3 regions of the Halioglobus japonicus genome follow, and region 3 is predicted to be linked to each of the others. Evidence: predicted binding sites of a transcription regulator. Region 3 holds the regulator's gene; each other region holds the start of a gene.
The links. Region 3 encodes PhoB, which activates phosphate uptake and scavenging genes when phosphate is short. Its sites were predicted from a motif close to TGTCATAAANNTGTAACA; they were not measured.
Positions count from the first base shown of each region.

Region 1: hexR (transcriptional regulator HexR) is a predicted target of PhoB. The motif match lies at 2,026-2,043, and genes of this name have one in related genera.
Region 2: BST95_RS02490 (TIGR00153 family protein) is a predicted target of PhoB. The motif match lies at 1,896-1,913, and genes of this name have one in related genera.

Region 1 covers NZ_CP019450.1:1,984,288-1,987,565, forward strand. The annotation lists gene BST95_RS09330 (PQQ-dependent sugar dehydrogenase) at 1-1,092, opposite strand, end outside; gene hexR (transcriptional regulator HexR) at 1,164-2,009, opposite strand; gene eda (bifunctional 4-hydroxy-2-oxoglutarate aldolase/2-dehydro-3-deoxy-phosphogluconate aldolase) at 2,136-2,777, shown strand; gene BST95_RS09345 (type I glyceraldehyde-3-phosphate dehydrogenase) at 2,774-3,278, shown strand, end outside.
Region 2 covers NZ_CP019450.1:522,186-525,463, forward strand. The annotation lists gene tfpB (type IV pilus assembly ATPase TfpB) at 1-1,753, opposite strand, end outside; gene BST95_RS02490 (TIGR00153 family protein) at 1,975-2,655, shown strand; gene BST95_RS02495 (inorganic phosphate transporter) at 2,688-3,278, shown strand, end outside.
Region 3 covers NZ_CP019450.1:2,486,662-2,489,939, forward strand. The annotation lists gene BST95_RS11780 (2-oxoacid:ferredoxin oxidoreductase subunit beta) at 1-927, shown strand, start outside; gene phoB (phosphate regulon transcriptional regulator PhoB) at 1,076-1,777, shown strand; gene phoR (phosphate regulon sensor histidine kinase PhoR) at 1,796-3,064, shown strand; gene phoU (phosphate signaling complex protein PhoU) at 3,083-3,278, shown strand, end outside.

The DNA of each region.
Region 1 (3,278 bases), 500 kb from region 3:
TATATTGCCGTCCTGATTGAAGCCGCCGAGAAAGGTTCGTTCCTCGATACCATTGTCGCTGAAGTGCAGGGATACCACTTCATAGCCATCGGGCTCGCTGCGGTTCCAGGACCCGTGGAGTGCGACCAGGGCCACGAGGTCGAAGTCTCCGGGCCAGTCGCTGCCGTCCACAAAGCTGATACCCAGGGGGGCATTGTGGGCACGAAAGCCGTGCACGGGGGCGACAGGAAGTCGCTGCTGGGCGAGGGGATCGGGGCCCATGTCCTTGTCCGGAACGTTGTTGCCGTTGAAGTACGGCCAGCCGTAAAAATTGCCTAACTCCACCCGGTTGAGTTCACAGGGAGGAAAGTTGTCGCCGAGCATGTCCCGGCCGTTGTCGGTGGCGTACAGCGCGCCGTCAACAGGCGACCAATCGAACCCGACACTGTTGCGCAGGCCAGTGGCAAATATTTCGCCGTCACTGCCATCGGCCCTGAAGCGCATGATAGTCGCTCTGCGCGGGTCGGACTCTACGCAGATGTTGCAGGTTGAGCCCTGGGCCAGGTACAGCATGCCATCCGGCCCGAAGCGAATGGTTTTGCTCCAGTGGTTACCGTCGCCGGTGAGGCCGGTGACAACGTCTTCGTAGTGGTCCACTGTCGCGCCGGCGTTGTGGTCGAAGCGGATACGACCAATGCGCTCGCGCTCAGCGATATAGAGCCATTCACCGTCAAAGTCCATGCCCTGGGGGCGATCCAGCTCGCTGATGACGGTGCGCCGGGCGTCGCTGTAGCCGTCGCCATCGCGGTCGGGTTCGAGGAGCACAATGTCGCCGGCGTGAGGACGGCTGACCAATAGATCGCCGGCCTGGGTGAAGCGCAGGAAGCGCGCCTTGGGTAAATCGTTGGCGAAGATCTGTACCGAGAAGCCGTCAGGCAGCGTGTAGTGTTGCTGCGCGGATTGCTCATCAATACTTGCCCCGGGGCGGCCGGTGGCAACATTAAGAATCATGGAAACACTGTAATTGGCAATGTTGCCACTCATGAGCAGACTGACCCAGGCGATCGCGAGTAAGCCGACGAATACCAGAACTCCGGCGAGCAGTTTTTTCAAGGGATGAATCCTTTTGTGTTGGCCTATCCCCAGATATTAGTCCGCATCGCTGCCACAAGCGAGAGCTGGTGTTATTCGGGCTGGTTACGCGTATCGCTGAGATTGTTCTTTACGGCTGCCAGGTGCTCGCCGAATGAATCACCCAGGCGCAGGGCCAGGCAGGTTGCCAGCACGTCGATGATGACCAGCTGGGCAATACGAGAGCTCATGGGGGTGTAGAGGTCGGTGTCCTCACCACTCTCCACGCCCAGGACCAGATCGCAGGTGTTGGCCAGTGGTGAGCCTGGGGCGGTCAGGGCTAGTACGCGGGCACCAGTGCCAGCGGCCAATTGTGCCAGCTCCACCATCGCCGTGGTGCGGCCGGTGTAGGAAATGCACACCAGGCAGTCGTCGCGGGTCAGGCCTGTGGCCAGCATGCGTTGATTGATGATGTCCGTATGGGCCGATACGGGCACTGGGAAACGCAGTAATTTGTGTTGCGCATCCAGGGCCACTGAGGCCGAAGCTCCCAGTCCGCACAGGGCGATCGAGCGGGCGCTGGCCAGGGCGTCAACAGCTCGATGCAGTGACTCCAGCTGCAGATGTTGCTGCGCACTGTTGAGGCTGGCCTGGGTGTGCTCAAACACCTTTGCCACGACCTGGCCGGCTGAGTCGTCGGTGTCGATGTCTTGGGTGATGCGGGGCTGGCGTCGGGCGAGCTCGCCCGCCAGTGCCAGTTTAAAATCCGGAAAGCCCTTATATCCCAGGCCAGTGCAGAAGCGGTTTACCGTCGGTTCGCTGACGCCGGCGAGGGTGGCCAGGGTGGCGGTGCTCATGGAAACCACCGCCTGCGGGTCTCCAGTCACGCAGGCGGCCAGCTTGTGCGCAGATTTGCTGCGTTTAACCCTGGGGTCGGCGAGATCGGCCAGTAGTGTCATGGGCGTACTCCGTACAATCCATAAATATGTAATAAAAATACATTAATATACTCATAATAGCTTGAATGATGCCAAAAATGGAACTAAAGTTCATTAAATGTAATAAAATTACACGCGAGTAAGCTCATGTTAGAACAGACACTGGCCGCAAGCCGGGTTTTGCCGGTGGTAACGGCAGGTGATATCAGCGCAACGATCAATCTGGCCCGCGCGTTGCAGCGAGGTGGCATGACTGCCATAGAAATCACCCTGCGCACGCCGACGGCGCTGGACGCTATCGCCGCGGTGCAGCGTGAAGTTCCCGAATTGTTGGTCGCCGCCGGAACCGTGAATACACCTGCTGACGTCGCCAGGGTGGTCGATGCCGGGGTGACGCTGGCGCTCAGCCCCGGGGCGACCCCGGCGCTGTTGCAGGCCGCTGCTGAGGCGCCGCTGGACTTTGTACCTGGTGTCGCAAGTGCCTCTGAGATCCTGCAGGCCCAGGCCTATGGTTTTGAGTTATTCAAACTATTTCCCGCAGTCACGCTCGGGGGGTTGGGCATGTTGAAAGCCCTGGGCGGGCCTTTCCCTGAGGCCAGGTTCTGTCCCACCGGGGGGCTTAGCCCCGAGAACTTTCGCGACTTTCTGGCCCTGCCCAATGTGGTGTGTTGCGGTGGGTCGTGGATGGTCGCTTCGAGTCTGGTGGCCGGCGGCGACTGGGATGAAATTGAAAGACTGGCGCGCGAGGCCATGTCGACAGACACACAGAGATCAGGAGAAAACACATGACACAGCGTAGGCCCATCCGAGTGGGCATTATGGGGTTCGGCCAGACCGGCCGCCAGATCTATCAGCTGGCTGCTGCCAGTGACGATCTTGAGGTGGTGGCTATCGCCGATATCGGCAAACCGGAAATTCTGCACTACCTCTTGTGCTCAGAGGGGTCTGACCCCGAGCAGCATAGACTCGAGGGCAACTTTCTGGTCAATCATCGTTTCCGGGCGCGGCTAATGGAAATTGATCGCCCGGCGGAGATGCCCTGGGATATCTTCGGCGTGGACATGGTCATTGATTCCACGGGTAAGTATCGCGATCGTCGTTATATGGAAGATCATCTGGGCAATGGCACGCCGCGCGTACTCCTGCGCACGCTGCCGACCGATGGGATTGATCGCATTGTCATTCCGGGTATTAACGAGCAGAGCGCCACGGCCAACGATCGCATGATATCCGCTGGCAGCGCGACGACCAGCGCGCTGGCCCTGCTGTTTGACAGCCTTGCCGGCCACT
Region 2 (3,278 bases), 2.0 Mb from region 3:
GCGCAACCCGCATCACTTCTTCGATCGTAGTTTCGCCGCGAGCCACCCGGGTCGCACCCGACAAACGCAGAGTACGCATGCCCTCGCGCATAGCCGCTTCACGAATGGCGCTGGTCTCCAGCTGGGAGTGAATCTGTTCCTGCACCCGGGGGCTGTTGACCAACACCTCGTAAATGCCCTTGCGGCCGGTGTAACCAGTGTTGCGGCAGGCCTTGCAACCCACCGGCCGGGCCACCTGGCGTGGCGGGGTAATCTTCCAGGGAGTGGTCAGCTGTTGCCAGGCATCCAGATCCACCGATTCCATGGTCTTACAGGCGGAGCACAGAATACGCACCAGCCGCTGCGACATGATGCCCCGCACGGTAGCCTTAACCAGATAGGCGGGGACACCGAGCTCAAGCAGTCGGGAGACAGAGCTGGGCGAATCATTGGTATGCAGGGTCGAAAGTACGAGATGGCCGGTGAGCGCTGCCTGCACGGCCATATTGGCCGTTTCCAGATCGCGGATCTCGCCCACCATGATAATGTCAGGGTCCTGGCGCATCAGCGCGCGCACGCCGGAGGAGAAATCCAGGTCGATACCGTGATTAACCTGCATCTGGTTAAACGCGTCCTCCACCATTTCGATGGGATCCTCGATGGTGCAGACATTCACTTCGCTGGTCGCCAGCTGCCGCAACGTGGAGTAGAGCGTGGTGGTCTTCCCTGAACCCGTCGGCCCCGTAACCAACACTATGCCATTGCCGCCGTCAGTCATCTGGTGCCAGCGCGCCAGGTCGTCTTCAGCCAGGCCCAATTGCTCGAAGCTTTTTTGCAGCACCTCGGGATCGAAAATCCGCATCACCAGCTTTTCACCGAAGGCGGTTGGCAATGTCGCCAGACGCAGCTCGACTTCACTGCCTTCAGGTGAGCGGGTTTTCAGGCGCCCATCCTGTGGCCGGCGTTTTTCGGCCACATCCATACGGCCCAGGATTTTGATGCGACTGGTAACCGCAGCGCACACCTGGTGCGGAAGCTCATACACACTGTGTAGCACGCCGTCGATGCGAAACCTGACATCGCCCTGCTCGCGCCGGGGCTCGATATGAATGTCGCTGGCGCGTTGCTCAAAGGCGTATTGAAGCAACCAGTCGACCACATTGACAATGTGCTGGTCGTTGGCGTCGGGCTCCTTCATGGAACCCAGTTCGAGCATTTGCTCCAGATTGGTGGTATTGGTGCGATTGTCGGAGCGGTCGCTGGCCTTGGCACTGCGCACAGAACCGGCCATGTTGTAAAACTCGACCGTGTGGCGGGCAATCGCCCGGGGGTCAGCCAGCACCCGGCGAATGGGCTTGCGCAGAACATGCTCGAGGTTACTTTCCCAGGCGCGTATCCAGGGCTCGGCAGAGGCAATGACCACTTCATTGTCATTGACTTCCACCGCCAAAATCCGATGACGCTCAGCAAACGCCTGCGACATCACCTCGGCGATGGCGGAGACGTTAATCTTGAGCGGGTCGATATCGTACACCGCCTGATCGGTACGCTGTGACAGCCAGCCAAGCAGCGCATCCATATCCATTACCCGCCCCGGATTTGTCGCATCCTGCAGCTTCTGATCGGCCAGGTAGATCAGGGGGTGCACCTTGACCAGGGCATTGCCCGCAACCCGCTTAAGCTCGGCGTCGCCAAGGCGCCCCTCGCGGTGTAAATCCTGAGCCAGCGAGGTAAGATTCAAGCGCTGTTCGGCGAAGAGGCCACCGTTGTCCATGGGCATTATGTCCTTTTCTCTGCGCAGCGCCCGGCGGGAAATCCAGCGCGCCGGGATGCGTTGTCGCGTTGCCGGCTATGCTAGCACAGGGGCCGGCTTTCGAGAGGTATCTCGCACCGGGAGAAATGAAATGTTACAGCGATAAGAACTTTTTATGACATTCGGCACTGTTGTGCATATACTGCGCGAAAGTTAGACACCCCATACTTTGGAGTCTCTCTATGGCCAACGGCAGCCCTCTTGGCAATCTGTTCGGGCGTTCCCCGATCGGTCCCATTCAACAACACATGCAGGTGGCTACTGAAGCGGCCGAACATCTGCCCGAGCTGCTCGCAGCGACCGCCGATCAGGACTGGGACCGGGCCAAGGAAATTCACAAGGCCATTGCCGACGACGAGAAGACCGCTGACAAGCTCAAAAGCGACGTGCGCCGTCACTTGCCCAAGAGCCTGTTTCTGCCGGTGCCACGCTCAGATTTGCTACAGCTGGTCAGCATTCAGGATCAAGTGGCCAATACCGCCAAAGACTTCGCCAGCACCGTGATGGGCCGCGACCTGCGCTTTCCGGAGAAATTGTTCCCGGCGGTACTGGAGCTCACCAACACCAGTGTGGCCTGCTGTCAGCAGGCGCTCAAGGCCATCCAGGAACTGGACGAGTTGCTGGAGGTGGGTTTCACCGGTCGCGAGGTGAAGCGCGTGGAAGCCATGCTCAAGGAGCTCGACAAGCTGGAACGCCGCACCGACAAGCAGCAGTTCTCCCTGCGCCGCAAGCTATTCAAAATGGAACCCGATCTGCCGCCGGTAGACGTGATGTTTTACTATCGCGCCATGGCCCTGTTGGGAGAGCTCGCCGACGCCTCCGAAAAGGTCGGCGACCGACTGCAGATCCTGCTCGCCAAATAATCTACAGCAAACAATAATTCAGGTAATACGCAATGGAAATTATCGCAGAGTACGGCACGGTCTTTCTGATCATGGCCTGCATGTTTGGCTTCTTCATGGCCTGGGGAATCGGTGCCAATGACGTGGCCAATGCCATGGGCACCTCTGTCGGCTCACGCGCCCTCACGATTAAGCAGGCGATCTTTATCGCCATGATTTTCGAGTTCCTCGGGGCCTATTTGGCGGGTGGCGAGGTCACCTCGACGATACGTAAGGGCATTATTGATGCCGACGTAATGGCGGATGACCCGCAGCTAATGGTCTACGGGATGATGTCCGCGCTATTAGCTGCAGGTACCTGGCTGCTGGTCGCGAGTATGAAGGGCTGGCCAGTGTCCACCACCCACTCCATCGTCGGCGCCATCGTGGGCTTTGCAGCGGTGGGTATTTCGGCCGAATCTGTTCACTGGGACAAGGTCGGCAGCATTGTGGCTTCCTGGGTGGTATCACCTGTGCTCGCAGGCACGATTTCCTTCGGCCTGTTCATGAGTGTGAAGTGGCTCATTCTGGATACCGACGACCCCTTTAACCGCGCCAAGAAGTACATCCCCATCTACATGTGGATGGTCGGCTTCATGATCTCC
Region 3 (3,278 bases):
GGTGCTATCGTCAAGGCCTGTCACGAGCTCTCTATAGAACCGCACAAGATTGCCAAGATGTCCGGTATTGGCTGCTCGTCCAAGTCGCCCACGTACTTCCTGGGTAAGTCCCACGGCTTCAATTCGGTGCACGGGCGCATGCCGTCCGTGGTTACCGGTGCCGCTATGGCTAACCGCGACCTGATCTACCTGGGTGTGTCCGGTGACGGTGATACCGCCTCCATTGGCATGGGGCAGTTCGCCCATGTCGCGCGCCGCAACCTGAATATGGTGTATATCGTCATGAACAACGGTTGCTACGGTCTGACAAAAGGCCAGGATTCTGCCACCGCGGACGAGGGTTCCGTCAGCAAGAAGGGCGATGCCAACGTATTCAGTGCGATCGACCTGTGTTCCACCGCGCTGCAAATGGGCGCGACTTTCGTCGCTCGCAGCTTCTCTGGGGACAAGGAGCAGCTGGTGCCGCTAATCAAGGCAGCGATCAGTCATCGCGGTTTTGCGCTGATTGACGTGGTATCTCCCTGTGTGACGTTCAACAACAACGCCGGCTCGACCAAAAGCTACGAGTTTGTGCGCGAACACGCAGAGGCTACAGGCACGGTCGACTTTGTGCCTATGCAGAAGGAAATCACCACCGACTACGCGCCCGGCTCCAGTCATGAGGTGACTCTGCACGATGGCTCTTCCATTCATCTTTACAAGATGAGCGAAGACCTGGATCCCTTTGACCGTACTTCCGCCCTGATGAATATGGAGAAGCACCGCACTGCCGGCGATATCCTGACGGGGCTGATCTATATGGACAAGGATTCCCGCGACCTGCACGACGTTCTGGAGACCTCCAGACGTCCTCTCAACACCCTGGATGCCGAGGATCTTTGCCCCGGCAACCAGATGCTCAAGAACATTAACGCAAGCCTGCGTTAATTCGACACCCGGTGCCCTGTTTAGCCAAAAGCGGGGCCACCGGGCGATTTTATGGTCCTGTTTGTAATTCTTTGGCCGATTGTCATTTTGTTGTCATAATTTCATCATCTAATACCTGCATTCAGGTGAATGAAGGAAATGGGCTGTGATTGGCGAACGTACTGTTCTGGTTGTCGATGATGAATTTGCGATCCGCGATATGCTGCGCATGGCGCTCGAGATCGCTGAATTTCGTTGCCTGGAAGCGCCTAATATTCAGGAAGCGTATGCCGCTGTGGTCGATCATCGCCCCGACATTATCCTGCTCGACTGGATGCTGCCCGGCGGCAGTGGCCTGGAGCTGCTGCGCAGGCTTAAGCGCGACGACACGTTCCGTGAGATACCGGTGATTATGCTGACCGCCAAGACAGCGGAGGATAACGTCATTCAGGGGCTTGATGTTGGCGCCGATGATTACATCACCAAGCCGTTTGCCCCCCGTGAGTTAATTGCCCGGATCAAGGCGTTGCTGCGCCGTACGGTGGGCGGTGAGGAAAATGCCCGGATGGAGGTCAACGGCCTCATTTTGGATGGGGAAAGTCGCAGGGTGTTCGTGGGCGACGACGCCGTCGATATGGGGCCAACGGAATTCAAGCTGCTGCAGTTTTTTATGTCGCATCCGGAGCGCGCCTATACCCGGGGCCAACTCCTGGACCAGGTATGGGGAGCCAATGTGTATGTGGAAGAGCGCACCGTGGATGTCCACATCCGCCGGTTGCGCAAAGCGTTGCAGGGCGCGGATGCCGACCACAGTAATTTGATCCAGACCGTGCGCGGCACGGGCTATCGTTTTTCATCACGCGGGATATAGGGGGCAACGCCGGAACCTATGGAGTGGTTGGCATCGGTATTTCGGCTGATAGGCACGATCGCACTCGCGGCCTTGGCGGGCTTTTACTTCGGTAATCCACTGGTATGGGCGCTGCTTGCTGCAATTGGTCTGCTGCTGTTCTGGTCGCTGCAGTTGTGGCGGCTCCAGGAATGGCTCGCTGACAGTAGTAAGGCGCCGCCAGACCTGTTTGGTGTGTGGGGCGAGGTTGTCGCCCGCGTCTACAAGGGTCAGCGCAAGGCAACTGCCACTGAAGAGCGACTGCAGTCGACGGTGGATTATCTTCTGGATTCATTTGCCGCGATGCGCGATGGCGTGGTGATTATTGATAGTCAGGGAGCGCTGCGCTGGTGTAACGATGCTGCCCAGGGCTTGCTGACGCTGCGCTATCCGGACGATATTGGCCAGGCCATATCCAATATCGTGCGCCAGCCTGAGTTTGCCGAATATCTTACGGAGGGCGACTATGGCGATCCGCTGGTATTTGAGACCAGCGGGCCTATCAAGTTTCACCTGCAGCTGGTGGTTACCCAGTTTGCAGAGGGCGATACCTTGTTATTCGTCCGGGATGTAACCAATGTGGTGCGCACAGAGCAGATGCGGCGCGACTTTGTCGGCAACGTTTCGCACGAATTGCGTACCCCACTGACGGTGATAAGCGGTTACCTCGGAACGTTCATCGCTGACCCTGGCAACATTCCGCAGCAGTATGTGCGCGCAATGACACAAATGGCCGGGCAGGCAGATCGGATGGAAAACCTGCTCAAGGATTTGCTCTGGCTGTCGCGTATTGAGAGCACCGAGAGCCAGGCCAAGGGAGAGACTGTCGACGTGGCCACATTGCTGGAGGAGTTGAAGGAAGAGGTGAGCAACACACATCCGGACAATCCGCTACAATTGGATATACAGAGTCAGGGCAAGGTCTCCGGCGATTATCGGGAATTGTATAGCGCTGTCTCTAATCTGGTGTTCAACGCCTTTAAGTACAGTGATGAGGGTGTTCCTGTCACGGCTCGTTGGCGCCAGGATGAGAGGAATTTGATACTGGACATCGTCGATCAGGGGATTGGTATTGATCCCCGTCATTTTGCCCGGTTAACAGAGCGCTTTTATCGTGTGGACGATAGTCGCTCTTCCGAGACGGGGGGTACCGGTCTCGGCCTGGCCATTGTGAAACACGTGGCCGCAGCGCATGGTGCGCAATTGGATATTGATAGCAAACTGGGGTCGGGGAGTACCTTCTCTCTGGTATTCCCTTCGCAAGACTAGAGCCCCGAGGAACAGGATATGCTTAAGCAGGACGATTACAAACAGCACATTTCCGAGAAGTTCAATACTGAACTTGAGGCCATCAAAAATCACTTGCTGGAAATGGGCGGCAAGGTAGAGCAGCAGCTCAGTGAGGCGGTAGAGGCGTTGGTCTCTCGTGACACGGGTGAGGCCGAGACCATTGTGCAGCGCGATCACGAGGTCAACGAAATGG